Regions from separate parts of the Mixta sp. BE291 genome, predicted to be linked through region 4. Evidence: predicted binding sites of a transcription regulator. Region 4 holds the regulator's gene; each other region holds the start of a gene.
What was found. The regulator LexA, encoded in region 4, represses DNA repair genes until DNA is damaged. The targets are predictions, from matches to a motif close to TNCTGTATGTACATACAGNA.
Positions count from the first base shown of each region.

Region 1: dinB (DNA polymerase IV) is a predicted target of LexA. The motif match lies at 3,036-3,055, and genes of this name have one in related genera.
Region 2: dinG (ATP-dependent DNA helicase DinG) is a predicted target of LexA. The motif match lies at 3,008-3,027, and genes of this name have one in related genera.
Region 3: mutH (DNA mismatch repair endonuclease MutH) is a predicted target of LexA. The motif match lies at 1,147-1,166, and genes of this name have one in related genera.

Region 1 is NZ_JAVDXN010000005.1:17,195-24,847, reverse strand. Features, by position in the region: gene J2X14_RS12755 (hypothetical protein) at 68-670, opposite strand; gene ssp4 (Ssp4 family T6SS effector) at 679-1,647, opposite strand; gene dinB (DNA polymerase IV) at 1,965-3,020, opposite strand; gene dpaA (peptidoglycan meso-diaminopimelic acid protein amidase) at 3,275-4,012, shown strand; gene J2X14_RS12735 (class II glutamine amidotransferase) at 3,983-4,750, opposite strand; gene lpcA (D-sedoheptulose 7-phosphate isomerase) at 4,906-5,487, opposite strand; gene fadE (acyl-CoA dehydrogenase FadE) at 5,832-7,653, shown strand, end outside.
Region 2 is NZ_JAVDXN010000001.1:122,103-129,755, forward strand. Features, by position in the region: gene J2X14_RS00525 (ABC transporter ATP-binding protein) at 1-581, shown strand, start outside; gene J2X14_RS00530 (ABC transporter permease) at 578-1,312, shown strand; gene J2X14_RS00535 (YohO family small membrane protein) at 1,293-1,436, opposite strand; gene J2X14_RS00540 (MerR family transcriptional regulator) at 1,478-2,212, opposite strand; gene J2X14_RS00545 (GNAT family N-acetyltransferase) at 2,401-2,919, shown strand; gene dinG (ATP-dependent DNA helicase DinG) at 3,051-5,216, shown strand; gene ybiB (DNA-binding protein YbiB) at 5,220-6,188, shown strand; gene J2X14_RS00560 (M20 aminoacylase family protein) at 6,198-7,367, opposite strand; gene J2X14_RS00565 (flavin reductase family protein) at 7,547-7,653, opposite strand, start outside.
Region 3 is NZ_JAVDXN010000006.1:117,582-125,234, forward strand. Features, by position in the region: gene ptsP (phosphoenolpyruvate--protein phosphotransferase) at 1-173, opposite strand, end outside; gene rppH (RNA pyrophosphohydrolase) at 186-713, opposite strand; gene mutH (DNA mismatch repair endonuclease MutH) at 1,399-2,082, shown strand; gene J2X14_RS15065 (YgdI/YgdR family lipoprotein) at 2,190-2,405, shown strand; gene J2X14_RS15070 (NADP(H)-dependent aldo-keto reductase) at 2,568-3,608, shown strand; gene lplT (lysophospholipid transporter LplT) at 3,678-4,883, opposite strand; gene aas (bifunctional acyl-ACP--phospholipid O-acyltransferase/long-chain-fatty-acid--ACP ligase) at 4,880-7,021, opposite strand; gene J2X14_RS15085 (penicillin-binding transpeptidase domain-containing protein) at 7,138-7,653, opposite strand, start outside.
Region 4 is NZ_JAVDXN010000008.1:118,425-126,077, forward strand. Features, by position in the region: gene dinF (MATE family efflux transporter DinF) at 26-1,348, opposite strand; gene lexA (transcriptional repressor LexA) at 1,450-2,058, opposite strand; gene J2X14_RS17500 (diacylglycerol kinase) at 2,164-2,532, opposite strand; gene plsB (glycerol-3-phosphate 1-O-acyltransferase PlsB) at 2,661-5,084, shown strand; gene ubiA (4-hydroxybenzoate octaprenyltransferase) at 5,156-6,046, opposite strand; gene ubiC (chorismate lyase) at 6,039-6,566, opposite strand; gene malM (maltose operon protein MalM) at 6,859-7,653, opposite strand, start outside.

The DNA of each region.
Region 1 (7,653 bases), on a different contig from region 4:
CGCCTGTAACGCGTTGCCATCCGTAAAAAATAAAGGCCAGAGCGTTCCTGGCCTTTTTTTTCGCGGTTTACTTTATAGCGCGTTGTTTAACGCCGCTGCCATATAATTTTCTGAGCGTTCGGCAATAGAGCGCAAATAACAGGGATGAGTAAAAGCGCTCGGTGCGTATGATAAACAGGCTGAGACCAATAAAGATTAACGCTAATAAAGCGCTAATAATTCCACCCCATGCCGTGAACGCACTGGCTATCCACCTTATAGCCATGCTCAGGAAGTATATAACGGCGCTAAACAGCGTTGCATATGCCAATATCAGATGGAGTTTTACACCGGCTATAAATCCTTTCGACATGATAAATATCGGCATGATGTAAATTACGCTGCAAACCAATGAACTAATAACCAGAAACGCCATAGTCATCGTCGAGGGCAATGCCAGCCACTGCGTTACAGCCTGCCATAGTGAAAATTGCACCATTGCAAAGCTCATAATCATAAAAAAAGCGCTAAACACCAGCGGAAACGCAAAATTAAACATCCCGACAGAATTTTTTATCTCGGCGTTAATTTTTTCCTGCAAAGCTGGCAACTTATCAATCGGCGTTTTTTTAATCTCCAGCTCCAGTGCCCGACAGTGTTGAACGCGCGTCAGGAATATTTTTAATAACATACTATCCCTTAAAAATCAGAAAAAGACTGGAGAGAAGATATGACATATTTAGCGCTAACCCCCATGTTTTGCGGATTTCGTATTGTCCCTGTGGCCCCACTGCCAGCAAAAGTTACTGTGTTATTTACTGCAATTAATAATTCTCTTTGTAGTTGGTGTTGAATAGCTTCTGTGGGGAAACGCTTAGGGTAACGCCCCGCCTCCATTGCTGCTTTCACTCCGGCGTTAGAAATGCCCGGATTTTGTGCACGAATAATGTTTTCAGTGATACGCTTACGTTCAGCACGACTTAGCGTTTGAAACCATTCTAAGACATTACTCGATGACACGGCTTTCATTGCTTTATAGGAATCAATAGTGCCCTTCAGGCCTGCCCCAGCGCCTGCTAAGGAGAGAAGATCCAGCGCAGTAGAAGTAGCAACGTACCAATCCTTGCTATCCAGCCATGCTAATTGCTGATCATAACCATTGGTCATAGCGATTAAACGACCACTACCAATAAAACATTGCGCAGCAGTTGCAGCACTACCCGCTACACCAACTGCTGCAATGATGCCTGCTCCCCCTGCAGTGAAGGGTATTGCGGCTGTTGCAGTAGCTGACAAAAATAGAGTCACTATAAAACCGCCACAAGCAAAAGCTGTAGAGGTAATTTCTGTAATCAGAGAGGGGGATGAAACGGATTTAACTACAGCTCGCCCTGTATTATGCAAATGTGTTGTCTGATCTATCTTAGTTATGACTATATGACTGACAGAACTTTGCGTACTTGTTGCAATACGGCGTGAAGGACGAACTAACCAACATTTATTGCCATCATCGTAAATAATACCGACTTGAAACAAATCTCGATTACAATCCAGATTTTTGGTTAATCCTTTAAAATCAATAAACTGCCCGCCTGAGACTTGGCCAGTCCAACGGCCAAAATCATAACTTAGCATGTTTTTTTCGGATGAGTAGCCAGTGAAACTCATTATTATCCTCTTTCATTCCATGAAAATATTGATTAGCGGCAAATGAATGATAAATTATCCTAAAGCAATAATAAACCATAAAAATAAGCCACAGAACATAGGCTAACCTATTAAATATTACGTTGAGCGTTAAATTCAAAGTAAGAAGGTACACCTGCTAACCAAATTTACTTTTCTAAATGCGTGATAAAGTAATCAGGGGCTGTTAGCAGCAGGAACATAACAGCAGCTACTTTTACATGCAGCACATGTTATGTTTATTCATCGATACATTCTGCATTAAGAAATCAGTTCTGGCGTGAGAAGGCTTAAATGGCCTACAGCCCCAACAGCAGTTGCCGTTCCAGCTGCGGATTAAGCAGCGTCACATGCAGCCCCACCAGCCGGACGCCACGACCGGCGCGGCGCTCTTGCCAGGCCTCTTTCGCAACCGCGATTAAATCCTCTTTATTCAACACCGGCCAGACATGCTCTTGCGTGGTCTGCTGAAAATCACTGAACTTCAGCTTAACGCCCTGGCGCGCAATATGGCGATCCGGCTTGATTTTCGTTAACCGCCGCTCCAGCTCCTCATAGAGAAAATCAATAATCTCCAGACACTGCTCCCAGTGATGTATATCTTCCGACAGTGTACGCTCCACGCCGAGCGACTTACGCTCACGATCGGTAATCACTTCCCGCTCATCAATACCGTGGCTACGCTCCCAAATTACCCGGCCAAATTTGCCAAAGCGCTTCAGCAGCATCGCCAGATCGCTGTTCTGCACATCGGCGCAGCTGCGCAGCCCTAAATCTTCCAGCTTCTTTGCCGTCACCTTGCCTACGCCCGGAATTTTCGCCAGCGGCAGCGACAGCAAAAACTGCGGCACCTCTTCCGGGGTGATCACATACTGGCCGTTCGGCTTATTTAAATCAGAGGCAATTTTGGCAAGGAACTTAATGGGCGCGATGCCCGCCGATGCAGTAAGGTCCAGTTCACGAGCGATGGTCTGGCGAATGTCACGCGCCATCAGCGTTGCTGAGCCGTGACAATGCGGGCTATCGCTGACATCCAGATAGGCTTCATCCAGCGACAGCGGCTCAATACGCGCGGTATAGCGTGAAAAGATTTCGCGAATATGCGCGGAGGCCTCTTTATAAGCATCAAAGCGACCCGGCAGCAGCGTTAAGTGCGGACAGAGTTTCAAGGCCATTGCGGTGGACATCGCGCTGCGTACGCCATATTTGCGCGCCGGATAGTTCGCGGTGCTGATCACGCCGCGCTGCATACGATTGCCGCCAATAGCCAACGGGATATCACGCAGGCTGGGGTTATCACGCATTTCCACCGCCGCGTAAAAGCAGTCCATATCGACATGAATGATTTTGCGCATAACCCCCTCCGTCAGCACTGGATAAGTATACAGCCAACCTGTGCGGATTCAATGGCGTAGCGCAATGAATATCCTGTAACGGCGCAACTGAAATTGCGGGCCGTCTCTGGAATCACAGCTATTTCTTAGCTGGCATCTTGATAAAAAAACAGACAGTGATAATGTTGCGCAGCAATAGCGGAATTATCCGATTATACACGTCACAGACGCCGCAGGGCGTTGCAGTTTATCCCCTCATCACCAAGGGAAAAAGAATGGGCAAAATCGCACTTTTGTTTGCGATGATTCTTCTGCCAGCCCTCAGCATGGCAAGCGTGACGGAGCCAGTTCAGCCACTGGCACCGGTCAGCAAAGAGTTAAAGAAGCAGTTATTAGGTACGCCGGTTTACATCCAGATCTTTAAAGAAGAGCGCACGCTGGAACTGTACGGCAAAATTGGCAATGAATATCGGCTGCTCGACAGCTATCGCATCTGTAATTTTTCCGGCGGCCTTGGGCCAAAACGCCGTCAGGGCGATTTTAAAAGCCCGGAAGGTTTTTACAGCGTAAAACCGAGTCAGCTTAAGCCGGATAGCCGTTTTTATCGCGCCATCAATATTGGTTTTCCTAACCAGTACGATCGCCAGCAGGGCTATGACGGAAAATACCTGATGATCCATGGTGCCTGCGTCTCTGTTGGCTGTTACGCCATGACCAACGCCTATATGGATGAGATTTTTACCTATGTGAATGCCGCATTGCGTAACGGCCAGCCGGAAGTGGAAGTCAGCATTTATCCGTTCCGCATGACCGAAAGCAATATGCAGCGCCACCGTAACTCTTATTACGCCAGCTTCTGGAAAGAGTTACAGCCGGGCTATGCCTGGTTTGTTGAGCATCGTCAGCCGCCGACGGTGATGGTGAACAACGGCAGATATGTGCTGAACGGCGCGCCGGTTAGCGGCACCCCCGCCGCCTCGCAGTCATTCCTGGCGCTCTCCAAGGCAGAATAGTTGCCATTCGCCTGGCAGAATCCGATGCCAGGTTTCATTGCCGGTTAACGGCTGAGTGGCAATAACCGTGACCACGTCGTTTGGCGTGGTCTGCTTTTGAAAGTCGATTTCGACATCCTGATCCAGCAGCTTCGCCTTGCCAAACGGCGCACGACGCGTAATCCAGAACAAATTGGTTGAGCAGTAGGCCATTAAATAGCGTCCGTCCGACAGCAGCATATTAAACACCCCCTTCTGCCGCAGCTCCGCCGCCAGCTCGCCAATATAGCGAAACACCGCCGGCCAGTTTCCCGGTGTGCGCGGATAGCGCGTTGCCAGCTTATGCAGCAGCCAGCAGAACGCCTTTTCACTGTCTGTCTCGCCGACCGGACGAAAATTTCCGGTTTCCAGCTGACGATAGCCGCTTAGCTGCCCATTATGCGCATAGGTCCAGTTGCGGCCCCACAGCTCGCGGGTAAACGGATGGGTATTTTCCAGCGATACCTGCCCCCGATTCGCCTGACGAATATGCGCCACCACTGAACAGGACTTAATCGGATACTCCTGAACCAGGCGCGCTATCGGCGAGTTATAGCTGGGCTGCGGATCTTTAAAGGTACGGCAGCCTTTATTTTCATAAAAAGTAATGCCCCAGCCATCTTTATGTGGCCCGGTGCCGCCGCCGCGCTGCACCAGTCCGGTAAAGCTAAAGCAAATATCAGTTGGGACATTAGCGCTCATACCGAGCAGTTCACACATAGACGGGCCTCCGGCGCAGGTTTTGTGACGATTATAACGAATCAGGCGGAGACAAGCAGCGGGAGCGCGCATTTGTTAACACGTGACTAAAGCATGCGGCTTAACAGAGATAGCCGCGCCAGGGTTGACGCGGCCAGGTAACAGCGCTAAAGCCGTTACTTTTTCTCCATCTCTTTTTCGATTAGCAGCATCAGGATATGAATTACTTTGATATGAATTTCCTGAATGCGGTCGGCATAACCGAAGTGCGGCACACGAATTTCGATATCTGCGCTGCCCGCCATTTTGCCGCCGTCTTTACCGGTCAGGGTAATCACCTTCATGCCCTGCGCACGTGCTGCCTCAATCGCTTTGATGATATTAGCGGAATTACCTGAGGTAGAGATGCCCAGCAGCACGTCACCCGCCCGGCCTACCGCCTCAACGTAGCGTGAAAAAACATAATCGTAGCCAAAATCATTACTGACGCAGGAGAGATGGCTGACATCAGAGATAGCGATGGCAGGATAGCCTGGGCGGTTTTCACGATAGCGACCGGTCAGCTCTTCCGCAAAATGCATCGCATCACAATGCGAGCCGCCGTTGCCGCAGGAAAGCACTTTGCCGCCCGCTTTAAAGCTGTCGGCCAGCAGTACGGCAGCGCGCTGAATCGCATGAATGTTCGCATCTTCACTCAGGAATTTATTTAGCGTATCCGCTGCTTCGTTAAGTTCTGAACGAATAATATCCTGGTACATAGGGAGGTCCTTTGAGGAGAAAGAGTTGGCGCAAGTTTACCGAAATGGCAACGGGGCGCAAAGCGTTACCGGGTAAAGCTGCGGCGTCCACATCATTATAAAACCGCTGATGCCTGACCATTACACACCTGGCGTGAGCGCTAAAAGCTTACGTGCTGACGCCACAAACAAGCGCCGTATAAGACAACAGCCGCTGCTGAAATGAATACGTTGAGAATGATGCGGTCGGAATGTGAGCCAGGTTGTAATTATCATGTTACTTAATTGCTAAATAACTATAACTGCTTTAAACCTGTAGCCAGACCAACAGGTCAGACCTCTTACTTGTTACGGAGCGGTTCATTATGATGGTTCTTAGCATTGTTGCGACGCTGATTGTGATCGGCGCGCTTTTTTGGCATCGCGTTTCGCTTCCGGTCAGCAGCGCTGTACTGCTGTTATGGACGGCGGCCATGGCCTTGTTCGATCTCTGGACGCCCTGGCTTCTGTTGCCGCTGGCCCTGATACTTCTGCCGTTAAACCTGCCGTCGCTACGTGGCTCGCTGATCTCCGCCCCGATGCTGCGCACCTTCCGTAAAGTGATGCCGCCGATGTCACGCACCGAGAAAGAGGCGATTGAGGCAGGCACCACCTGGTGGGAAGGCGATCTGTTTCGCGGTAACCCAGACTGGAAAAAGCTACACAATTACCCACAGCCGCGCCTGACGGCGGAAGAGCAGGCATTTATTGACGGTCCGGTAGAAGAAGCCTGCCGCATGGCTAACGATTTTCAGATCACGCATGAGATGGCCGATCTGCCGCCGGAGCTGTGGGCCTATCTGAAAGAGCACCGTTTCTTCGCCATGATTATCAAAAAAGAATATGGCGGGCTGGAGTTTTCTGCTTATGCTCAGTCACGCGTGCTGCAAAAGCTGTCGGGCGTTTCGGGGATTCTGGCCATCACCGTTGGCGTGCCTAACTCACTCGGCCCTGGCGAACTGCTGCAGCATTACGGCACTGATGAACAGAAAAAACATTACCTGCCGCGCCTGGCGCAGGGCCTGGAAATCCCCTGCTTTGCCTTGACCAGCCCGGAAGCGGGTTCCGATGCGGGCGCGATTCCTGATACCGGCATCGTTTGTATGGGCGAATGGCAAGGCCAGCAGGTGTTGGGCATGCGCCTTACCTGGAACAAGCGCTATATCACGCTGGCGCCGATCGCCACCGTGCTGGGTCTGGCGTTTAAGCTTTCCGATCCCGAACATTTACTGGGTGATACTGAAAATTTAGGCATTACCTGTGCGCTGATCCCTACCCATACACCGGGCGTGGAGATCGGCAAGCGCCACTTCCCGCTTAACGTCCCCTTCCAGAACGGGCCGACGCGCGGCAACGATATTTTTGTTCCTATCGACTACATTATTGGCGGCCCGAAAATGGCCGGTCAGGGCTGGCGTATGCTGGTTGAGTGTTTGTCGGTAGGCCGCGGCATTACCCTGCCGTCAAACTCCACCGGTAGCCTGAAAAGTCTGGCGCTGGCCACGGGTGCTTATGCACGCATTCGCCGTCAGTTCAGGATTTCCATTGGCAAAATGGAAGGGATCGAAGAGCCGTTGGCGCGTATTGCCGGTAACGCTTATGTCATGGACGCCGCCGCCACGCTGATTACCTATGGCATTATGCAGGGCGAGAAACCGGCGGTGCTCTCAGCGATTGTAAAATATCACTGCACCCATCGCGGCCAGCGCGCCATTATCGACGCGATGGATATCGCTGGCGGTAAAGGCATCATGCTCGGTAAGAGCAATTTCCTGGCTCGCGCTTACCAGGGCGCGCCGATTGCGATTACCGTGGAAGGCGCGAATATCCTGACGCGCAGCATGATCATCTTTGGTCAGGGCGCTATCCGCTGTCATCCCTATATTCTGCGTGAAATGGGCGCTGCGGAGCGTAATGATTTGTCTGAGTTCGACCGCGCGCTGTTCAGCCATATCGGCCATGTTGGCAGCAACCTGGTGCGCAGCCTGTGGCTTGGCATCACCGGCGGCTACGGCAGCGCAACGCCTACGCGCGATGCCACCCGTCGCTACTATCAACATCTGAACCGTATCAGCGCTAACCTGGCGCTGCTGTCAGATATTTCGATGTCGGTGCTGGGCGGCAGCCTGAAGCGACGCGAACGCGTGT
Region 2 (7,653 bases), on a different contig from region 4:
CGCTGCTGAATCTGGATGAAACCTTGCGACAGCGCTATCCGCATCAGCTTTCCGGCGGGCAGCAGCAGCGGGTCGGCGTGGCGCGGGCGCTGGCGGCCGATCCCGAAGTGCTGCTAATGGATGAGCCGTTCGGCGCGCTCGATCCGGTTACCCGCGGCGCGTTACAGCAGGAGATGCTGCGCATTCATCGCCTTTCCGGACGAACCATTGTGCTGGTGACCCATGATATTGATGAGGCGCTGGCGCTGGCGGATAACATTGTGCTGATGGATAACGGGCGCATTGTGCAGCAGGGGAAACCGGTGGAGCTGCTCACCCGTCCCGCCAATGATTTTGTGCGTGACTTTTTTGGCCGCAGCGAGCTGGGCGTACGTCTGCTGGCGCTGGGCAACGCGGGCAGCGCGGCGCGGCGCGGCGAATGGCTGGAGGAAACGCCGATCGCGGCCGAGATGTCGCTACGTGAGGCGCTGTCGCTGTTTATCGCGCGGCAAACCGATAAGCTGCCGGTCACCGATGCGCAGGGCGAGCCGCTGGGCGTGCTGCACTTCAGCGATCTGCTGCGTCAGCGGGAGGGCGCATGAAACAGCTGGCGCGCGATCCGCTGCTGTGGCTGATTGCGCTGTTTATCGCGCTGCTGTTGTTGACGCCGTGGAGCGGCCCGCTGTTCGCTCACTGGTTCCCGCAGCTGGATCGCCCGGTCTATCAGCAAGAGAGCTTTTTGCAGCTGGCGCTGGCGCATCTGCGTCTGGTGGCCATCTCCAGCCTGGGCGCTACGCTGATCGGCCTTGGCGCGGGTATCGCGGTAACGCGCCGCGCCGGACAGGAGTTTCGTCCGCTGGTGGAAACGCTGGCCGCCGCCGGGCAAACTTTTCCGCCGGTGGCGGTGCTGGCGGTCGCGGTGCCGGTGATCGGCTTTGGCGAACAGCCCGCGGTTATTGCGCTGCTGCTCTATGGCATTTTGCCGGTATTACAGGGCACGCTGGCTGGAATCGAATCGGTGCCCGCCAGCGTCAAAGAAGTGGCGCAGGGCGTGGGGATGAGTCGCTGGCAGAGTTTAATACGCGTTGAGCTGCCGCTGGCGGCAGCGGTGATTATCGCCGGTGTGCGTACCTCGGTGATTATCAATATCGGCACCGCCGCCATCGCCTCAACGGTTGGCGCGAAAAGCCTTGGGTCGCCGATTATTATCGGCCTGAGCGGGTTTAATACGGCGTATGTGATTCAGGGAGCCGTGCTGACGGCGCTACTTGCGCTGGTGGTGGACCGGCTGTTTGAGCGCCTGCAGCGCGCAATTAGCGGGAGTGTAAAATAATGGTGTAACCCACCAACATCAGACCGCCGGTGCCGCCGACCGCCATGATGAAAAAGAGGGTACCAAACAGAAGTTTTTGCCAGTTCATAATACTGCCTGTAACGATAACAAGAGAGCGGATCATACCCCGATCCCTCTCTGGCGACCAAACAATTTGCGCCATTTTTAGTTCGGCCCGTGCAGGCTAATTGAGAAGCCCTGCTCATGCCAGTGAGCAAACTGCTCCATTTGACGGCGGGTCAGTTTTTTACCCGTCCAGATAAAGATTTGCTGACCGGGGAAAAGCTCCGGTCGCGGGTGATCCAGCGGTTCCGCCAGCACATCGATGCGCCAGCCCTGCTGACACAGCCGCCAGGCCTCCAGCCAGATACGGGTACGATCTTCTACGCCCCAGCCAATCAGCAGCGCATCTTTGCCTGCCTTTTTACGTGCGCCGGTCAGACAAAAGGCGACGTAATCGATCAGCGCGCCATCCAGCAGGCTGCACATCGCTTTCGCGGTGTTTTGATCCAGCCCCAGCCGTTGACGTACCGGCACAAACACATGATCGATCAGAGCATCCACCGGATATTCACGGCCGATATTGGCGATTTTAACCCGCAGCTTTGCGGGCCGAACGTGACGCAGCACGCCCATTACCTCTTCCTGCAACGCGACCCAGCCGTCATGGCTGTCAATATTCTCGCCTTCCAGCAACGCTTTTACTTTGCCGACCGGCACGCCGCTTTCTATCCAGCGCTTGATCTCTTCAATACGCTGCACATCTTCATCATCAAACTGTCGGTGCCCGCCTTCGGTGCGCTGCGGCTTAAGTAGCCCATAGCGACGCTGCCATGCGCGTAACGTTACAGGGTTAATACCACAGCGTTCGGCGACGTCGCCGATGCTGTACAGGGCCATTTGCTGCCTCAACTTACCTGGTAGATACATTATCTGCATTAACCTTAGCGGAGCCGGATTAACTTGTACATGCTTTTTTTAGTTGTACAACTTGATCCAGACCGCAAAGCCGGTAACTCTCAGGGGTCGGTTTTTGGTTTCTGCATGGGCTGCGCGCAAGGCGCATATCGCTGACTAAGGGAGCAACAATGATTGAATATCAGGTTCTTAACCGGCAACAGGCGCTAAGCGAGCTGGACGCATTAACCGATGTGTTACAGGGGTGCGTCAGTGCGGGTGCCAGCGTAGGATTTATCGATCCTGCTGACCGGCCAGTGATGAGAAATTTCTGGCAGGATACGCTGGCGGGGCTCGATCAGGGCGATCGGCTGTTGCTGGTGGCGCGTCAGGAGCAGCGTATCGTCGCCACGGTGATGGTGCTGTGGAACATGATGCCCAATGGACGCCATCGCGCTGAAATCAGCAAGCTGCTGGTGCATCCCGCGGCGCGGCGGCAGGGCATTGCCCGGCAGCTGATGGCGCTGGCGGAACAGCAGGTTAAACAGGCAGGGCGCAGCCTGATGGTGCTGGATACCCGCAGCGGCGATATCGCCAGCCTGCTTTATCTGTCGCTGGGTTGGGAAATCGCCGGAGCCATTCCTTATTATGCGCAGTCAACCGAGGGCGCGCTGGATGCCACTACCGTGATGTATAAACGGCTGGCCTGATGCGGCGGCAGGCCACCGCTTGCTACGGATATGGCAATAGCGGAAGCCTGTTTCCAAATTCGCCGATAAGCGGCTGACGTCAGCCTCATACTGTGTAAAAATACAGGTTATCAACGCAGGAAGAGAGCAAGATGGCATTAACCGCAGCGTTAAAAGCGCAAATCGGCGCATGGTATAAAGCGCTGCAACAGCAGGTTCCCGATTTTATTCCCCGCGCGCCGCAGCGGCAGATGATTGCCGAAGTGGCGAAAACCCTGGCCGGTGATGAGGGGCGGCACCTGGCGATTGAAGCGCCGACCGGCGTGGGCAAAACCCTTTCCTATCTGATTCCCGGCATTGCCGTTGGTCGTGCCGAAGAAAAACCGCTGGTGATCAGCACCGCGAACGTGGCGCTGCAGGACCAGATATTTAGTAAAGATCTGCCGCTGCTACAGAAAATTATTCCCGAACTGAAATTTACCGCCGCCTTTGGCCGTGGGCGTTATGTCTGCCCGCGTAACCTGAATGCGCTGGCGACCGACAGCGAAAAGCAGGGCGATCTGCTGCTGTTCCTAGATGACAACCTGGTGGCGAATAAAGATGAGCGCAAACTCTGTACGAAGCTGGAGAAATCGCTGGATCGGCATCAGTGGGACGGCCTGCGCGATCACTGCGAAGAGGCGATCGACGATACGCTATGGCAGCGCTTAAGCACCGATAAGGCCAACTGCCTGGCGCGTAACTGCCACTGGTATCGTGAATGTCCCTTTTTTGTCGCCCGGCGCGAGATCGAGCAGGCGGATGTAGTGGTCGCTAACCATGCGCTGGTCATGGCGGCGCTGGAGAGCGAATCGGTGTTGCCGCCCGCGAAGCAGCTATTGCTGGTGCTGGATGAGGGCCATCATCTGCCGGAGGTCGCGCGCGACGCGCTGGAAACCAGCGGCGAGATCACCGTTGCCTGGACCAGCCTGCAGCTCGATCTGTTTGTGCGCCTGGTGGAAACCTGTATGGCGCAGTTCCGGCCGAAATCGCCGCCGCCGCTGGCGAATCCCGAACGGCTGAAAGCGCATTGCGACGAATGGCGCGAGCATCTTGCCAGCCTGACGCGTATCCTGGCGCTCTGGCTGCCGCCGGAGCCGCAGGAAGGCGAATACCGTTTCGAGATGGGGCAGCTGCCGGAAGAGATGCAAACGCTGTGCGCCCGCTTGTTTAAGCTGAGCGACGGGCTGCGCGGGCTGGCGGAAGGGCTGTTAAACGATCTCAGTGAAAAAAGCGGGCAGTATGATGTGGTGCGCCTGCACCGTACCATGTTGCAGATGAATCGTGCGTTTGGCTGGTTTGAAGGCATCAGCAAGCTGTGGCGGCTGGCGGCGATGGAGCAGGCTTCCGGCGCGCCGGTGTCGAAATGGGTCAGCCGTGAACTGCGGGAGGGCCAGCCGCACCTCTTTTTCCACTGCGCCGGTATCCGCGTAAGCGAACAGCTGGAAAAATTGCTGTGGCGGAAAGTGCCGCACGTGGTGCTGACGTCGGCGACGCTGCAATCGTTGAACAGTTTTAACCGTTTGCAGGAGCTTTCCGGGCTGCGCGAAAACGTAGGCGATCGCTTTGTGGCGCTCGGCTCGCCGTTTAATCATGTGGAGCAGGGCAAGCTGATCATTCCGCAGATGCGCTATGAGCCGCTGATGGCCAATGAAGCGCAGCATATCGCGGAGATGGCGCATTTCTTCCGTCAGCAGGTGAAAGCGGGGCAACATAAAGGGATGCTGGTGCTGTTCGCCAGCAATCGCGCCATGCAGCAGTTTCTCACCCATCTGACCGATCTGCGGCTGATGCTGCTGGTGCAGGGCGATCAGCCGCGTTACCGGCTGGTGGAGCTGCATCGCAAGCGGGTCGAACAGGGCGAAGCGAGCGTGCTGGTGGGCCTGCAATCTTTTGCCGAAGGGCTGGATTTAAAAGGCGAGCTGCTTTCTCAGGTACATATTCACAAAATTGCTTTTCCCCCGGTGGACAGTCCGGTAATTTTGACCGAAGGGGAGTGGCTGAAGAGCCTGAAGCGCTACCCGTTTGAGGTGCAAAGTTTGCCCAGCGCCTCATTTAGCCTGATCCAGCAGGTGGGACGATTGATCCGTAGCCATCAGTGCTTTGGTGAGATTGTCATTTACGATCGGCGGCTGATCACCAAACCATACGGTGCGCGCCTGTTAAAAGCCCTGCCGGTTTTTCCCATAGAGCAGCCGCCGATGCCTGAAGGGGCGATAGCGCCGGTAAGCAGCAAACCAGCACCGGCGGCGCGGCGTCGAAAAAAGGAAAAGCGTTAAATGTTGCAGTACAACAAACTGATTAAAGAAGTCGGCCGTGGCAAAAACCATGCGCGCGATCTGGATGAAGAGACCGCGTATCAGCTCTATCGCGCGATGCTCAACGATGAGGTGCCCGATCTGGAAATGGGTACGCTGCTGATTGCGATGCGTATCAAGGGCGAAGGCGAGGGGGAAATGCGCGGTTTCTATCGCGCCGTGCAGGAGCGGGTGCTGTCGCTGACGCCGCCCGCCGACAAGCCGCTGCCGATTGTGATCCCCAGCTATAACGGCGCACGCCGTCAGGGCAATTTGACGCCGCTGCTGGCGCTGCTGCTTTCCCGCCTTGGTTTTCCGGTGCTGGTGCATGGCGTCAGCGAAGATGCCACACGCGTGACCAGCGAAACGGTTTTTCAGGCGTTGGGCGTTGCCGCCGTCAACGATGCGCCCAGCGCTCAGGCGAAACTGGAGCAGGGCGAGCCGGTGTTTATCAGCATCGATCATCTCTGCGCGCCGCTGGCGAAACAGCTGGGGCTGCGCTGGCGCATGGGCGTGCGCAACAGTGCGCACACGTTAGCTAAGCTGATTACCCCTTTTGACGAGGCGGCGGCGCTGCGCTTTGCCAGCGTTTCACATCCCGAATATATTCCGCGCGTGGCGAAATTTTTCAGCGCGCAGGGCGGCAAGGCGCTGTTGCTGAACGGCACGGAAGGGGAAGTTTACGCCAATCCGCTGCGCTGTCCGGCGATAAGCCTGATCGATGGCGCAGGCGCGGAGCCGCAAGAGCTGGTGGCGCGTCAGGAAGAGGTCACCTGCGATCTGCCGACAAGCAAAGAGGCCGCGGTGACGGCCGCCTGGATCCAGCAGGTGCTGGATAAAACGCGTCCGGTGCCGCAATCGTTGCGGCTGCAAATCGCCTGCTGCTATCAGGCCAGCGGGCGCAGCGCTTCGCTGGATGAAGGGCTGGCGGCGCTGGCGGCAGCAGGCTACTAACCTGCCCGGCTAGCGTTGATTTAACGGCAGCGGCAACTGGCTTTCAACCAGTCGCTGCCAGAAGGCGACAGCAGGCTCTATCAGCGCATCGTTAAAGTCATAGCTGGCATTGTGCAGCGCATGCGAGGGCGTGTCGCCGTCGGCACCGAGCCAGAAATAGGCGCCGGGACAGGCTTCCAGCATGCAGGCGAAATCTTCAGAGGCCATCGACGGGTTCACCTGCCAGCGCACCTGCTCCGCGCCAAACAGCGCAGTCGCGCAATCACGCACGTGTGCGGCTGGCTGGGCGTGATTGCGGGTAACCGGATAGCCGGGATACCAGCAGATTTTTCCCGTGACGCCCAACGGCTGTGGCAGCACCTCTACAAACGAATCGATTAGCCCGCGCACTTTCTCTCTGACGTCGCTCTGTAAGCAGCGCACCGTGCCGCGCAGCGTGACCGCTTCCGGGATGACATTAATCGCTTCGCCGCCCTGAATCTGGGTGACGCTGACCACCGACGAGGCCAGCGGCGACAGCCGCCGCGCCGGGATGGTTTGCAGCGCCAGAATCAGCTGCGCCGCCGCCACAACCGGATCGGCGCCGCACTCCGGCATAGCGGCGTGGCAGCTTTTGCCGGTAAGGGTAATTTCAAACGAATCGAGAGAGGCCATTATGGCGTCATCGTTGACCGCCAGCGTGCCTAAAGGCAGGCCAGGCCAGTTGTGCAGCGCATAAACGGCATCCATCGGGAAGCGCTGGAATAGCCCTTCTTCCACCATTTTACGTGCGCCGCCGAGGTTCTCTTCCGCAGGCTGGAAGATAAAATGCACGGTGCCGCTGAAACGGCGCGTCTGCGCCAGCCATTTTGCGCTGGCCAGCAGAATGGCGGTATGGCCATCATGTCCGCAGGCATGCATCGCCCCCGGACGCTGCGATTGCCACGGGACGTCGCTATGTTCGGTGATCGGTAACGCATCCATATCGGCGCGCAGGCCGATGGTGGGGCCTGGCCCACACTCCAGCGTGCCGATAACGCCGGTTTTGGCAAGTCCGGTTGCCACCTGCAAGCCAAAGCTGCGCAGCTGGTCGGCAACAAATTGAGCGGTAAGCTGTTCCTGATAGCCCAGCTCTGGCTGAGCGTGCAGCTGGCGACGCCATTGCACCGCCTGTTCAATTAACGCTGCGGGTAATCTCATAGCGATCCTCACGTCGGGCCACGCCTCTGTGCATGGCGGAATAACTTCACTCTAGAAGAGAGAACCGGCGCAGTCTATCGGCCATGCCGGAAAATTCCTTGTGCTTTACGGCAGGGGAGTGTGGATGGTTTTATCGCGCGCGCGGTGAAAAGCAGGCCGGGCAAATGCCCGGCTGCGGGTTATTTGTTGCGAGCGTCGGGGCGTTGCAAATCAAAGCGTTGATCATCGCTGATGCCATACCAGGCGCTGGGGCCACCGGCACGCAGCACCGGCTGCGCCTTGCTGG
Region 3 (7,653 bases), on a different contig from region 4:
AGTCCGCGCGTCGCCATCAGGTAATAGCAACGACGATCGTGATCGGCGAGATAAATGGAGCAGACTTCAGTTTCCATGGCAAAACAGATTTCGTTCACCAGGATCTCAAGCGCTTCTTCGAGGCGCGGTGCGCCCGCCACTTTCTCTACAATCTCACGCAACTGAGTCAGCATCATCAGCGTGGCTTAACCTCTTTTCCGTCGATAAGCAGGCGTATTGCGCTGCGTTGCACTCTCCTGCAATGGCATGACCACAGCGGCAAACTCTTTCATCACGCGGCGATAGACGTCGCGTTTAAAAGAGACGACCTGACGAACCGGATACCAAAAGCTGACCCAGCGCCAGCCGTCAAATTCCGGCGTGCTACTGGTTTGCATGTTGATATCGGCTTCATTGCTCATCAACTGCAGAAGAAACCACTTCTGTTTCTGGCCGATACATACCGGCTTTGTGTCCCAACGCACCAAACGTTTTGGCAACTTATAACGTAACCAGTTTCGGGTAGAGGCGAGCAGGCGCACATCTTTACGGTGCAAGCCGACTTCTTCAAAGAGTTCGCGGTACATGGCCTGTTCGGCGGTTTCTCCAGGATTAATGCCACCCTGAGGAAACTGCCAGGAGTGCTGTCCGAAACGCCGGGCCCACAATACCTGTCCCTGTCTGTTACAGATTACAATACCAACATTTGGGCGGTAGCCATCATCGTCGATCACGGGACTACCTCAAACTGAAATTCAGATGGTCTGATTGTTTCATACTCCTTACAGGCGGTAAACCACTGCTTGCGGCTGTGAATAACGCATAACAGGGGGATAACTCACAGTTTTCATCATAGTTATAAACAGCTAACGGCAGAAAAGGGCAATTTTATTCACTTTTTCTGTGGATAGCTTTGTGCAGAACATGGTAGCCGCGTGGGAAAAGCAGCAAAAGCAGCGGATTTCATTTGTCCGTTATAAATAGCTAACCTGTTTATTTTAAATAGATTAAGCGCATTATTAGCCGCATTTGCGCAGTCAATCGCACTGTTTATACCCGCAAGGATCCGCTACTGGTGAAAGATCGCCCACCGCTGATTTTATCCACAGAATATGCGATAAAGTTATGCACAAAACGGCTGCGCCCAGTAAAAATGGCCTGCGTCAAGGCTGTAAATGGAACCAGTACGGGGAAAAAAGCGAAGTTATCCCATGTTTCTGTGGATAACTGGGTGTAAGATCCTGTTCATTGCCGGTGACAATGTGGGTAAAACGCTCGCGTAATTCGATCCTGTCCAGGCGCGGCCAAATAAATTCTTAAGATTTATCATGCTATTATTCCCCGACTATTCTGCACGCCCACGTGCAGATAACCCACCTGTGCTGGGTGGCTATTTTTTGAACAGTTATTGAGAGTATTATGGATCCCTGTTTTCTCACCACGCCCCCGCCCGATGAGGCGACGTTACTGGCTCGCGCGCAGACGCTGGCTGGCTATACGCTGGATGAACTGGCGCAGCTGGCGGGCATCGCCACGCCAGCGGATTTACGTCGTGATAAAGGCTGGGTTGGCATGCTGCTGGAGATGCATCTTGGGGCCAGCGCGGGCAGCAAGCCCGAACGTGATTTCGCCCATCTTGGCGTGGAGCTGAAAACCATCCCGGTTGATGCCCAGGGCCGCCCGCTGGAAACCACCTTTGTTTGCGTGGCGCCGCTGACCGGCAATAGCGGCGTAACCTGGGAGAGCAGCCACGTACGCCATAAGCTGGCGCGGGTGTTGTGGATCCCGGTGGAAGGCGATCGGGCGATTCCTTTGGCAACGCGCCGCGTTGGCGCGCCGCTACTCTGGAGCCCGACGCCGCAGGAGGAGTCGCTGTTGCAACGCGACTGGGAAGAGCTTATGGATATGATCGTTCTGGGCCAGGTAGAGCGTATCACCGCCCGCCACGGCGAGGTGTTGCAGATCCGTCCGAAAGCGGCCAACAGTAAAGCCTTAACCGAAGGCATCGGCGAGCATGGGCAGCCGATTATGACGTTGCCACGCGGTTTTTACCTGAAGAAGAGCTTTACCGCCCCGCTGCTGGCGCGTCATTTTTTGCTGTAATCTTTTCCTGCTGGCGCTTTTTTCAGATTCCTGCGATTAATCCTGGGCAGCAAATATTTTATTACTACACTGTTTAGTTGTAATCACCACCCAGGAGAACAGAGTAAATGAAGCGGATAACCAGCGTGGCTGCCCTGACTATCGTGATGTTGTTAAGCGGCTGCAGCAGCAATTACGTGATGTCGACGAAAAATGGTCACATGATTATGACCGACGGCAAGCCGGAAATTGATAAGGAAACGGGGCTGGTTAAATATACCGATCAGGCCGGTAATGAAATGCAGATCAACGGTGATGAGATATCTTCCATCATTGAGCGCTAATCCGATATGAGCGCCGACCGTGCAGCATCCCTCGGCGCTTATCGTTAAATTGAACCGCAACTCTCCTCTTCCCCCTCTCCTCAGCGCCCGCTATAGTCGAAATGGCGCTTTAGAAATGGCAGCGCCTGCACTCTCCCCATAATGACAAAAGGAAGCCGGCAAATGCACTATCACCGTATCCCCCATAGTACGCTGGAAGTCAGCCAGCTGGGATTAGGAACCATGACGTTTGGTGAGCAAAATAGCGAAGCCGATGCCCATGCCCAGTTGGATTTAGCCGTTAATTGCGGCATTAACTTCATCGACACCGCGGAGATGTATCCCGTGCCGCCGCGCCCGGAAACCCAGGGACGCACCGAAAGCTATATCGGCAATTGGCTAAAAGCGCGCGGCAACCGTGACAAAATCGTGCTGGCCACCAAAGTCGCCGGGCCATCGCGCGGCAGTGACGCCGGTATTCGCCCGGCTCAGGTGCTGGATCGCAAAAATATTCGTGTGGCGCTGGATGCGAGCCTGAAGCGTTTGAACACCGACTATATCGATCTCTATCAGGTTCACTGGCCACAGCGTCAGACCAACTGTTTCGGCAAGCTGGGCTATCAGTATACCGATAGCAGCGTGCCGGTGACGTTGCTGGAGACGCTGGAGGCGCTGGCCGAGCAGGTGCGCGCCGGTAAGATTCGCTATATTGGCGTCTCGAATGAAACGCCGTGGGGCGTGATGCGTTATCTGCAGCTGGCGGAAAAGCATGAGCTGCCGCGTATTGTCTCGATCCAGAATCCCTATAGCCTGCTTAACCGTAGCTTTGAGGTGGGCCTGGCGGAAATTAGCCAGCATGAAGGCGTGGAGCTGCTGGCCTATTCCTGTCTCGCTTTCGGTACGCTTAGCGGTAAATATCTCAACGGCGCGCGTCCGGCTGGCGCACGCAACACGCTGTTCAGCCGCTTTACGCGTTACAGCAGTGAACAGTCGCAGCAGGCGATCGCGGAATATGTCGAGCTGGCACGCAGCCACGCGCTCGATCCGGCGCAGATGGCGCTGGCCTTTGTGCGCCAACAGCCTTTTGTCGCCAGCACGCTGCTGGGCGCGACCACGCTGGCGCAGCTGCAGAGCAATATCGATAGTTATCAGCTCACGCTCAGCAGCGAGCTGATAGAGCAGCTGGAAGCGATTCACCGTCGCTATACTTACCCCGCGCCGTAAAAAACAGCGCCGCCGTCAAAAGAGGGCGGCGCACAAGGTTACAGACGGCGGGTTGTCCGCCGTTATCTGCTATAACACGCGACGCTTTTGCGCCAGCTGCCAGCCCCAAAGCAGCGCGATGGCAAGCGTAAACAGCGCGCCAAAGCCCACTCCGGTGGCAACCGGCGGCGCGCCCAGACTAATCGCCAGCGAGTAGAGGCCCAGCATCAGCAGCATCGCGCTGTTCTCGCCCAGGTTCTGCACCGCAATGGCGTTACCCGCGCCGACCGTTTGTTTTCCGCGCTCCTGCAGCAGCGCATTAAGCGGCACCACAAAGAAACCGCCCAGCACGCCAATGACAATCAGCAAGGCGTAGGCGTTGATCTGCGTATGCTGTAGGGCAAAAAACACCACCGCCACGCCAATCAGCACGCCGGCGGGCATACAGCGCCCAACGGTTTTCAGCGTCACCAGCTTTGCCGCCGCCGCCGCGCCAAACACAATCCCAATCGCCACCATGGCATTGAGCAGCGTAGGCGTTTTGTTATCGGTGATGCCCAGCGCCACCGGCACCCACAGCACCAGCAAAAAGCGCAGCGTGACGCCAGCGCCCCAAAACAGGCTGGTGCCCACCAGCGAGAAACGCGTTTCGCCGTTGCGCCACAGCAGTTGCGCCGCCTGGAAAAAAGCGCGCGCCATCGCTCCCGGATGCCAGCTCTGACCAGGACGCGCCGCCTGCAGCTGTGGAATCAGCAGGTTCGCAGCCACCGCCAGCCCATAGGTCACCACACAGGCGATCAGCGCCGCCAGCAGGTTCCAGTCCGCCAGCACGCCGCCCGCCACCGATCCCAACAGGATCGCCGCAATCGTCGAGGCTTCCATCAGGCCGTTAGCTTTAACCAGCCGATCGCCGTCGGTGATTTCGCCCAGGATACCGTATTTGGCCGGTGAGTAAGCCGCCGCGCCGATCCCCACCAGCGCGTAACCCAGAAAAGGATTAAGCCCAAAGCAGATCACCAGCGCGCCCAACAGCTTCAGACCGTTTGCCAGCATCATCACGCGCCCTTTGGCAAAGCTATCCGCCAGCTGACCGACAAACGGGGCCAGCAGAATATAGGTGGCGACAAACACCATTTGCAGCACCGGCTGGCTCCAGTCGGGATAGCGCTGATTTTTCAGCACCGCCAGCGTGGCGAACAGCAGCGCATTATCGCCAAAAGCGGAGAAAAACTGCGCGCCGATCACCGCCAGCATGCCGCGCGACATTAATGAGGAGCTTTGAAGCGGGAGTTTCATTCTTCCACCATTTTCTTCAGTGTAACAAAGTCGGGCTTGCCGCTGCCCAGCAACGGCAGCTGTTGCAGGAAACGGATATCGCGCGGTATCGCCAGTTCTGCCGCGCCCAGTTCGCGCGCCGCCTGCTGGAGCGCATCGCGTTGCAATTCGCGGTCGGTGGTGAACAGCACCAGCGCTTCGCCGCGATTGCCGTCCGGCTTAATGGTGGCGGCGTGCTGTTTCTCCGGCGAGGCTTTCAGGGCGATCTGCTCGACCACCTCCAGAGAGACCATTTCACCGGCAATTTTGGCAAAGCGCTTCGCCCTGCCCTGAATCTCACAGAAGCCGCCTTCATCAAAGCTGACGATATCGCCGGTGTCGTACCAGCCTGGCTCCATCACGCCTTCGCCGTTGTCAGCCATCGGCGGCTCCAGCTCGCCTGGCCGTTCCACGCGCAGGTAGCCATTCATGATATTGGGCCCGCGCAGCTGTAGCCTTCCGCCCTGCTCAATGCCCGGCACCGACATCAGGCGGGAATCCATACCCGGCAGCAGACGGCCAACGGTATGCGGTTTTGCCGCCATCGGTACGTTAATCGCCACCACCGGCGCGCATTCGGTCACGCCATAGCCTTCAAGAATACGAATGCCGAAACGATCCTGATAAAGCTGGCGCACGCCTTCCTGCAGTTTCTCCGCACCGGCGACCACATAGCGCAGACGCGCAAAATCGTAAGGGTTCGCGAAGCGAGCATAGTTGCCGAGGAAGGTGGAGGTGCCAAACAGCACGGTGCAGTTACGGTCGTAGACCAGCTCCGGCACGATGCGATAGTGCAGCGGGCTGGGATATAAAAAGACCTGCGCGCCGGTAAAGAGCGGCGTAAACAGGCCAACCGTCAGGCCAAAGGCATGGAACAGCGGCAGCGAGGCCATAAAGCGATCGCGCGGGGTGAAATCGGCGACGGTACGAATCTGCTCGACGTTCGCCAGCAGGCTTTTGTGCGAATGCACCACCCCTTTCGGATTGCCTTCCGAGCCGGAGGTAAACAGCACCATCGCTGCGTCTTCTGCGCGCTGCGGCAGCATGGCGCGCCGGGGCACCAGCAGATGCGCCAGGATCCACAATTTATCGTTGCCGGTCAGGGTATCTTTCAAATCTTCCAGGAAGATCCACTTCACCTGCGGGATCCCCTGCGGCAGGTGCAACAGGTTGCCTTTCTCCAGAAACTGCCGTGAGGTAAAAACGGTTTTTATCTGTGCCGCGGCGACCGCGCTGCTCAGGCCGTTAACGCCAGCGGTATAGTTCAGCATGGCCGGAACGCGCGCGCGCAGCGTGGCACCGAAAATGGCGGCGGCAGTGACGGTGGTATTTGGCAGCAGCAGGCCGACATATTCCCCGGGCTGCGTGTAACGCTCCAGAATGCGCCCTACGCCCAGCGATTTTTTCAGCAGGCCGCTGTAGCTGTCTGGCGCAAAATTAATATCTTCAATGCAGCGCTTAAACCAGCCATAGCGAGTACGGGCGCTGAGCAACGCCTCGAACAGCGTCTCACGCGGACGCACCGCCATTCGCGCTTCCATCATAATATGATGCAGATGTTCGCCCGCCAGCGCACGACGATCGCGGGCGCGAGGCGCATCGGGCATCGGGATCAGCGTGGGCGGCAGCACCGTCAGCGTAATGCGCGGAAACAGACGCCGCTTAAAGACGCCGCCAAGACGGCCAAACGGCGTATATTCCGCCCCTTCGATGCGCATCGGCACCACGGTTGCCTGCGATTTTGCCGCCACGAAGCCCGCGCCGCTGTATACCTTCATCAGGGAACCGGTGATGGTAATGCGCCCTTCCGGGAAGATCACCACCGGTCGCCCTTCGTTCAACGTGCGCACCAGGTATTTCAACGACATCGGCCGCGTGGGGTCAAGCGGAACAAAATCCACCATCGGCTTCAGCAGCCGCATAAACCATTTATCGGTGATATCTGAATAGACGGCAAAAACCGGCTTTACCGGCAGAAACAGCGCCAGCAGCGCGCCGTCGAGAAACGAGGCGTGATTCGGCGCTATCAGCACCTTGTCTTTGCGCAGCCCGGAAAGATCGCCGCGCAGCTGCACGCGCCACAGCAGACGAAACAGAAAACGGAAAAAGGAAAAAAGCATGCCAGCTCCTTAGCAGCCGAAAAAACTGGCTATCACCATGCAGCAAAGGCACGCTGAACTCAACGCTGGCGGGTTAAAAAACCGCGCTGTTTCCGTTAGCGCGGTTTTCTTGCGGTTTAACGCGGCGCGCCGCTGACCAGCGCATCAGGGGCGATATTCATATGTTTCAGCACCGGTCCCATGATATTACCGAAGATCGGCGCGGCCACCGATCCGCCAAAGTGATCGCCTGCGGTGGGATGGTTAATCATCACCACCAGCGCCACCTGCGGATTGCTGGCCGGTGCGATGCCTGCGGTATAGTTAATGTAACCGCCATCATATTTGCCGCTGGCGCCCATCTTCTCCGCCGTACCGGTTTTGGTGGCTAACCGGTAACCCGGCACCGCGGCGCGGATCCCGGTGCCGCCCGGCAACACATCGCTCTCCAGCATATGCACCACGGTTTTTACCGTATCGGGATTAGCGACCTGTTTACCGATTACCGGCGGCGTCACTTTAGTGATGGAAAGCGGACGGTAAATGCCGTAGCTGCCCAGCGTGGCATATTCGCGGGCGATCTGCAGCGGCGTGACGCGTAATCCGTAGCCAAACGAGAACGTCGCACGTTCAATATCGGCCCAGCGCTGACG
Region 4 (7,653 bases):
AATAAGCGTAACGGTAACAAATGTGTCAAAGCGTAAACCAGGTGCCCCGCTGCTGATAACGATGCCATACCCATCCCAGCGTCAGCCCGCGCAACAGCAGGAAAACGGTAACGGCCAGCCATAAACCATGATTTCCCAGCTGCGGCACGGTGAATAGTGTGATGCCAAACCCCAACGCCGCCAGCGCCATACTGTTGCGCATTTCACGGCCGCGTGTTGCGCCAATAAACATGCCATCCAGCAAATAGCACCAGACGCCGACCACAGGTAACAGCATCTGCCACGGCAGATAGCGATCCGCCAGCGCCTGTAGCTGCGGCAAGGAAGTCAGCAGCGTAACGACATCCCTGCCCCAAAGCCCATAGCCTACGGCGAACAGCAGCGCGACCAGTCCCGCCTGCCGACAGGCGGCAAACCAGACCCGGCGCAGCTTCGCCTCATCGCCGACGCCAAAGGCCTCGCCGGAAACCGCCTCAACCGCATAGGCAAAGCCATCCAGCGCATAAGCGGTAAAAGTCAGGAACATCAGCAGCACCGCATTTACCGCTACGATCTCGCTGCCCATGCGCGCGCCTAAAATCGTGACAGAGGCGAAGCAGAGCTGTAGCAGCAGCGAACGCAGCATAATGTCGCGGTTCAAGCGCAGTAACCGGCGCATATTGCCCTTCAGACCCTGTTTTAGATGCGTAAAGGTTATCTGACGCAGGCGTAACACATGCCATACCAGCCCCAGCCCGACCAGCAGCGAAACGGTTTCAGCAATGGCGGTTGCCGCCGCTGCGCCCGCCACGCCCCAGCCAAGGCCGATAACAAACCACAGGTCGAGCAGGATATTGACCAGATTACCGACGATCAACAAGATGAACGGAGCACGCGCATACTGCACGCCCAGCAGCCAACCGAGTATCACCAAATTAGCCAGCGTCGCGGGGGCGCTAAGCCAGCGGATGTGGATAAAGCGCTGCGCCTGTTCCAGCACTGCCGGGCTGCCGCCCACCGCCTGCGCGGCCAGAGCGCTAAGCGGCTCACGCAACAGGATAAAGGCGATACCGGCAACCAGGGCGATGCATAAGGGTTGTACCAGCGCGCGCGCCAGCGCCTGCTTATCGCCTGCGCCAAACGCCTGCGCGGTGAGCCCGGTAGTGCTCATACGCAGGAAAAGCAGCAGCATAAACAGAAAGCTGGTCGCGGTGGCGCCTACCGCGACGCCGCCCAGATAGACGGGGCTGTCCAGGTGACCAATAACGGCAGTGTCCACCAGGCCCAGCAGCGGCACGGTAATGTTTGAGAGGATCATGGGCAGCGCCAGCCGCCAGAGATTTTTATCAGTCGCAGAGAAGAAGTGCATGGCAATCCGCAGCAAGAATATGGCGACAGGCCACAGCGGTTATCGCCGGAAGAAAAATAGCAGGGGAAATACGTGACGGCCAGCAGGCCGCCACGAAGTCATTACAGCCAGTCGCCGTTACGAATAACGCCAACGGCCAGACCTTCGATTGTCAGCGTCTGCTGTTGCAGATCGACCACAATCGGCTGGAAATCATGGTTTTCCGGCAGCAGCTGCACGGTATTGCCCTGACGCTTCAGGCGCTTAACGGTCACTTCGTCATCAATGCGCGCTACGACTACCTGGCCGTTACGCACATCCTGCGTTTTATGCACCGCCAGCAGGTCGCCATCCACAATACCGATATCTTTCATCGACATGCCGCTGACGCGCAGCAGGAAGTCTGCGTGAGGCTTGAACAGATTAGGATCAACCTGGAAGCGGCTTTCAATATGTTCCTGCGCCAGCAGCGGCTCACCGGCGGCGACGCGGCCAATCAACGGCAGGCCGTTTTCTTCTTCCGCCATCAGGCGAATCCCGCGTGAAGCACCGGACACCATCTCAATCACGCCTTTACGTGCCAGCGCTTTCAGATGTTCCTCTGCGGCGTTAGGGGAGCGAAAGCCTAACTGGGCGGCGATTTCCGCACGCGTTGGCGGCATACCTGTCTGATTAATGTGATCGCGAATCAGGTCATAAACCTGCTGCTGCCGAGCCGTTAAGGTTTTCATCCCGCCCCCTGGTTGTTTATACAGTCGCTGTGAGTATATACAGGTATTGGTGGAATGGAAACCAAATGCTGTGTAAAAAACAACTCTTTATCTATTCTGGAAAGGCTATCGTAAATATGACCATAGCAGGGTTACCCACACAAAAAGCGCCAGTATGATGCTGAGCAACACCGCGGCGGATCCCATATCTTTGGCCCGTCCCGCCAGCGGATGAAACTCGCTGCCGATACGGTCAACCACCGCTTCGATAGCGCTGTTAAGGATCTCGACAATAATAATGAGAAATACCGAGCCTATCAGTAACACACGCGTGATGGCATCGACATCAAGCCAGCAGGCGATCGCGATCGCCACCAGCGCCAGAACCGCTTCCTGGCGAAACGCCGCTTCATGTTGCCAGGCCGCCCGCAGGCCTTTCCAGGAGTATCCGGCCGCTTTAATGATGCGGATCAGGCCCGTTACGTTATTTGCCATCTTCAGGGAACCCTTTGCAATGTTTAACGTCAATGTCAGGGTGCAGCACTAAATGCAACACCACAGATCTTCAATGCGCTTTCTGGTATGCTTGCGGCGCTTTGCTAACAAGAGGCTTCATGTTGTCTATGTCAGGTTGGCGTAAACTTTATTATAAGTTACTGAATTTACCACTTACATTTTTGGTTAAGAGTAAGGCAATTCCGGGCGATCCGGTAGCAGAACTGGGACTCGATACGTCGCGCCCCATTATGTATGTATTGCCTTATGATTCAAAGGCCGATCTCCTTGCGCTGCGCACCCAGTGTCGCTTGCACGATCTGCCCGATCCGCTTGAGCCGCTGGAGATAGATGGCGCTCTGCTGCCGCGTCACGTCTTTATTCATGACGGTCCGCGCGTGTTCCCCTATTTTGTGCCGAATCAGGAATCGGTGAAGCTGTTTCACGATTACCTCGATTTGCACCGCAACAACCCCGAGTTAGATGTGCAGATGGTGCCGGTTTCGGTGATGTTTGGCCGCGCGCCGGGACGCGAGGTACAGGGCGAACAAACCCCTCACCTGCGTGAGCTGAACGGTATACAGAAATTTTTTGCCGTGCTGTGGCTGGGTCGCGATAGCTTTGTCCGCTTCTCGCCGATGGTCTCCCTGCGTCGTATGGCTACCGAACACGGCACCGATAAAACCATTGCGCAGAAACTGGCGCGTGTGGCGCGGATTCACTTCGCCCGTCAACGCCTGGCCGCTGTTGGTCCGCGTTTGCCGGTGCGCCACGATCTGTTTAATAAGCTGCTGCAGTCGAAAGCCATTGCGAAAGCGGTAGAAGACGAAGCGCGCAGCAAGAAAATCTCGCAGGAAAAAGCGCAGCAGAATGCCATTGAGCTGATGGAAGAGGTCGCCGCAGACTTTTCCTACGAAATGATCCGCCTGACCGACCGCGTGATTGGCTGGACATGGAGCAAAATCTATCAGGGCATTAATGTCAGCGGCGGCGAACGCATTCGTCAGCTGGCGCTGGATGGTCACGGGCTGGTTTATGTGCCCTGCCACCGCAGCCATATGGATTATCTGCTGCTCTCTTACGTGCTTTATCATCAGGGTCTGGTGCCGCCGCATATCGCTGCGGGCATCAACCTTAACTTCTGGCCGGCCGGGCCGATTTTCCGTCGCCTCGGCGCATTCTTTATTCGCCGTACCTTTAAAGGCAACAAACTCTACTCTACGGTATTCCGCGAATATCTGGGTGAGCTGTTCAGCCGCGGTTATTCGGTTGAGTATTTTGTTGAGGGCGGGCGCTCACGCACCGGTCGTCTGCTCGATCCGAAAACCGGTACGCTGTCGATGACGATTCAGGCGATGCTGCGCGGCGGTAACCGTCCTATTACCGTGGTGCCGGTTTATATCGGCTATGAACATGTCATGGAAGTGGGCACTTACGCGAAAGAGCTACGCGGCGCGGCGAAAGAGAAAGAGAGCTTTCTGCAAATGCTGCGTGGTTTGAGCAAGCTGCGCAATCTGGGTCAGGGCTACGTAAACTTTGGCGAGCCACTGCCGCTGGTAAATTACCTTAACAAGCAGGTGCCGGAATGGCGTGACTCGATCGATCCGATCGTGGCGCAGCGTCCGCAGTGGCTGACGCCGGCGGTGAACGATATCGCCCAGCAGATCATGGTGCGGATCAACAACGCCGGTGCCGCCAACGCTATGAACCTGTGCGTTACCGCATTGCTCGCTTCGCGTCAGCGCTCACTTACCCGCGAACAGCTGATTGAGCAGCTGGAGTGCTATCTCGACTTGCTGCGTAACGTGCCCTATTCCTCAGATGCGACCGTGCCAAATATGACGCCGGAAGCGCTGCTGGAACATGCGCTGAACATGAACAAGTTCGAGACGGAAAAAGACACTATTGGCGATATCATTATCCTGCCGCGCGAACAGGCGGTGCTGATGACTTACTATCGCAATAATGTGCATCACATGCTGGTTATGCCGTCGCTGATTGCCGCAATCGTACAGCAGCACCGTGAAATCTCCGCCGCCGAGCTGCTGCGTCAGGTATCGGTGCTTTATCCGCTGCTGAAAAGCGAACTGTTCCTGCGTTGGGATAAAGAAGAGCTGCCGCAGCTGCTGCAACAGCTGGTCGCCGAGCTGGCGCGCCAGCAGCTGATTACCATTGAGAACGATATGATGCGCCTGAACGCGGTGCGTTTCCGCACGTTGCAGCTGCTGGCTGCAGGTATGCGTGAAACGCTGCAGCGCTACGCGATTACGTTCTCTATTCTTAGCGCGAATCCGGCAATTAACCGTGGTTCACTGGAGAAAGAGAGCCGCACGCTGGCTCAGCGTCTGTCGGTGCTGCACGGTATTAACGCGCCGGAGTTTTTCGACAAAGCGGTGTTCTCAACGCTGGTGCTGACGTTACGTGACGAAGGCTATATCAGTGACACCGGCGATGCCGCGCTGGAGCAGACGCAGAACACCTATCATATGCTGGCTGAACTGATCACCAGCGATGTGCGTCAGACGATTGAAAATGCCGTTACGCCTGGTTAAAGGCGTATCGCAGCGTAAAACAGAGCGGGCGCCAATGGCGCCCGCTTTTTGTTTCTGGCTACGTCGGTTGGCTACCACTGGCTAAAGGGCGGCATATTCAGCGCAATGCCAATAAAAATAACCAGCCCAACATAGTTATTGTTGAGGAAGGCCTGAAAACAGCGATCGCGCTGACGATCGGCAATCAGTTTCTGCTGATGAACAAACAGCGCGGCGGCTATCAGCAACGACCAGTAAAACGCGCCGTCCAGCGCCATGCGCTGGCCCACGATCACCAGCAGCAGCAGTGTCGCCAGCTGCAACAGTCCAATAATCAGCTTATCAAAGCGGCCAAACAGAATGGCAGTGGATTTCACGCCGATTTTCACATCGTCATCCCTGTCGACCATGGCGTACTGCGTATCGTAAGCCACCGTCCAGCAGATATTGGCGAAAAACAGCAGCCAGCCGTTCAGCGGTACGTGACCGCTTACTGCCGCCCATCCCATCGGAATAGCCCAGCCGAAGGCGGCACCCAGAACCACCTGCGGCAAATGGGTATAGCGCTTCATAAACGGATAGACCCACGCCAGCGCCAGCCCGCCGAATGAGAGCCAGATGGTGATGGCGTTCATCGTCAGCACCAGCGCGAATGAGATCAGCACCAGCGCCACAAACAGCACCTTTGCCTCTTTCTCGCTGACCATACCGCTGGCTAACGGCCTTGTCTGCGTACGTTTTACGTGCCCGTCAATTTTACGATCGGCAAAATCGTTTACCACACAACCGGCTGCCCGCATAAAAAACACGCCCAGCACAAACACAATCAGCACCTGCAGCGGCGGCACGGCTTCGCCTGCCAGCCACAGCGCCCATAACGTCGGCCACAGCAGCAACAGCGAACCGATCGGTTTATCGATACGCATCAGTCGGCTGTAAGCCTGCAGCTTATTGCGCGTCAGTGTTTTTTCTAAATCACTCACTTGGTTCTCCAGACGGGCTTTGATAAAGCGGTGCAGCGGGTAAAAACAGTTCGGTTAATAACAGCGGTTTGCCCGATAAACGCAGGCGTGAGCGACGCCCCCACAGCGCATCAGAGATGCCTGGGTCGATAAAATCACGCGTGAGCGTAGAGGAAGAAAAAAGATAACGTCCCAGCGGACGCGTGCCCAGCTGACTCAGCATCTTTTCCGGCCCGTCCAGCGTTGATTCCGGCACCACCGTACGCCCCGCCAGCCAGGGAACGCCATCGCCCAATAAGATGATCTCACGCAGCCAGTAGCGCGGTTCCAGCGGCAGAAACGGTAATTCTTCAGCGATATCGTCAGCGCTGACGAAGCCTTCAAACTGCGGCTCTACGGTCACTTTTTGGCAGTGGCGCTCAAAGCGCTTCGTCATTGAATCTTCTTCCAGCAGCCAGTCGAGCAAAGAGGCTGACAATGCAGGCGATGAGGCGGGAAGCCAGGCAATGGCGCGCAGCATGGAAAGCGCGTTATCGGACATACGGCATCTCCGGTAAAAAACAGGTGCCATAGTGTAGCGCAGAGCCTTGCGCAGAACACGCAACGCAGAAGAAATTCAACGGGCAAGCTTGCTGCGGTTTATGCCTGGAGGCATGATCGGTTCAGCTCTCAAAGGGTATGCGCCAGCGTATTCATAACCAAAGTAGGGAATCAAATATTCAGCACGGCGGACGATGCCGGGGAAAGATACTTCCTTGCAGTAGAAAGCACATTAAAAAAAGGGTGCGCCAGTGGCGCACCAATCGTCCAGCAAGATCAACAATATGGGGATGTTATCCCTTGCCTTTCACACTGCTGATAAATGTTGCGCGCGCCGATTTCGAGCCAAGGCGTTCCGCCTCGTTCATCAGCTTCAACGCTTTATCGATATCGCCTGCTTTCGCAGCTTTACGAATGCCATCGTTAAAATATTTTTCGGTGTCATTCAGCATCGGCTCAGCCTTCGCGGCAGGCGCGGGCGCAGCCATCGGTGCCGGAGCGGGTGCGTTAACCATTGGCTGCGCCGATGCCGTGGCGGCGCTGGTGCTGCCCACCACCACCGGCTTCGATTCGCCAGAACCGAACAGCTTACCAATCATAATGTTGCCGCTGTTCTGCTCGCTCTTCACTTTCAATGAGAGCGTGCCGCTATTGCTATGCTGCACCACCGGATCCGGCACGTCAGGAATGGCATTGTTGGCCCCTTCCGCATAGAGTTTGGCCGGATTGATCATGGTGGAAGTTTGCGCCAGATCGCGCGTGGTGGTGTAAATCAGCAGGTAGATCTGTTTTTGTCCCAGCACCGGCGTCAGCTTCATGGTGCCTTCCAGCCGGTTAGTGGCGACAATGCCCGGCTTTTGATAGGTAAAGTAGCTGCTGGGGAAAAAGGCGGCAGGCTGTAGCTGGCTATCCAATACCAACACGTTTGGCGCATAGACGCGTTGATCTTTCATGATGCTGGCGAGCGTGACTTCCAGCGATCCCTGATCGGCGGGTAGCGCAATGGTGGCTACCGGGCCGCTGATATCGCCTTCATTCAGGCTGGCCGAACTGGTGTTCAGCACAATATCCTGACTCACCGGCGGCGC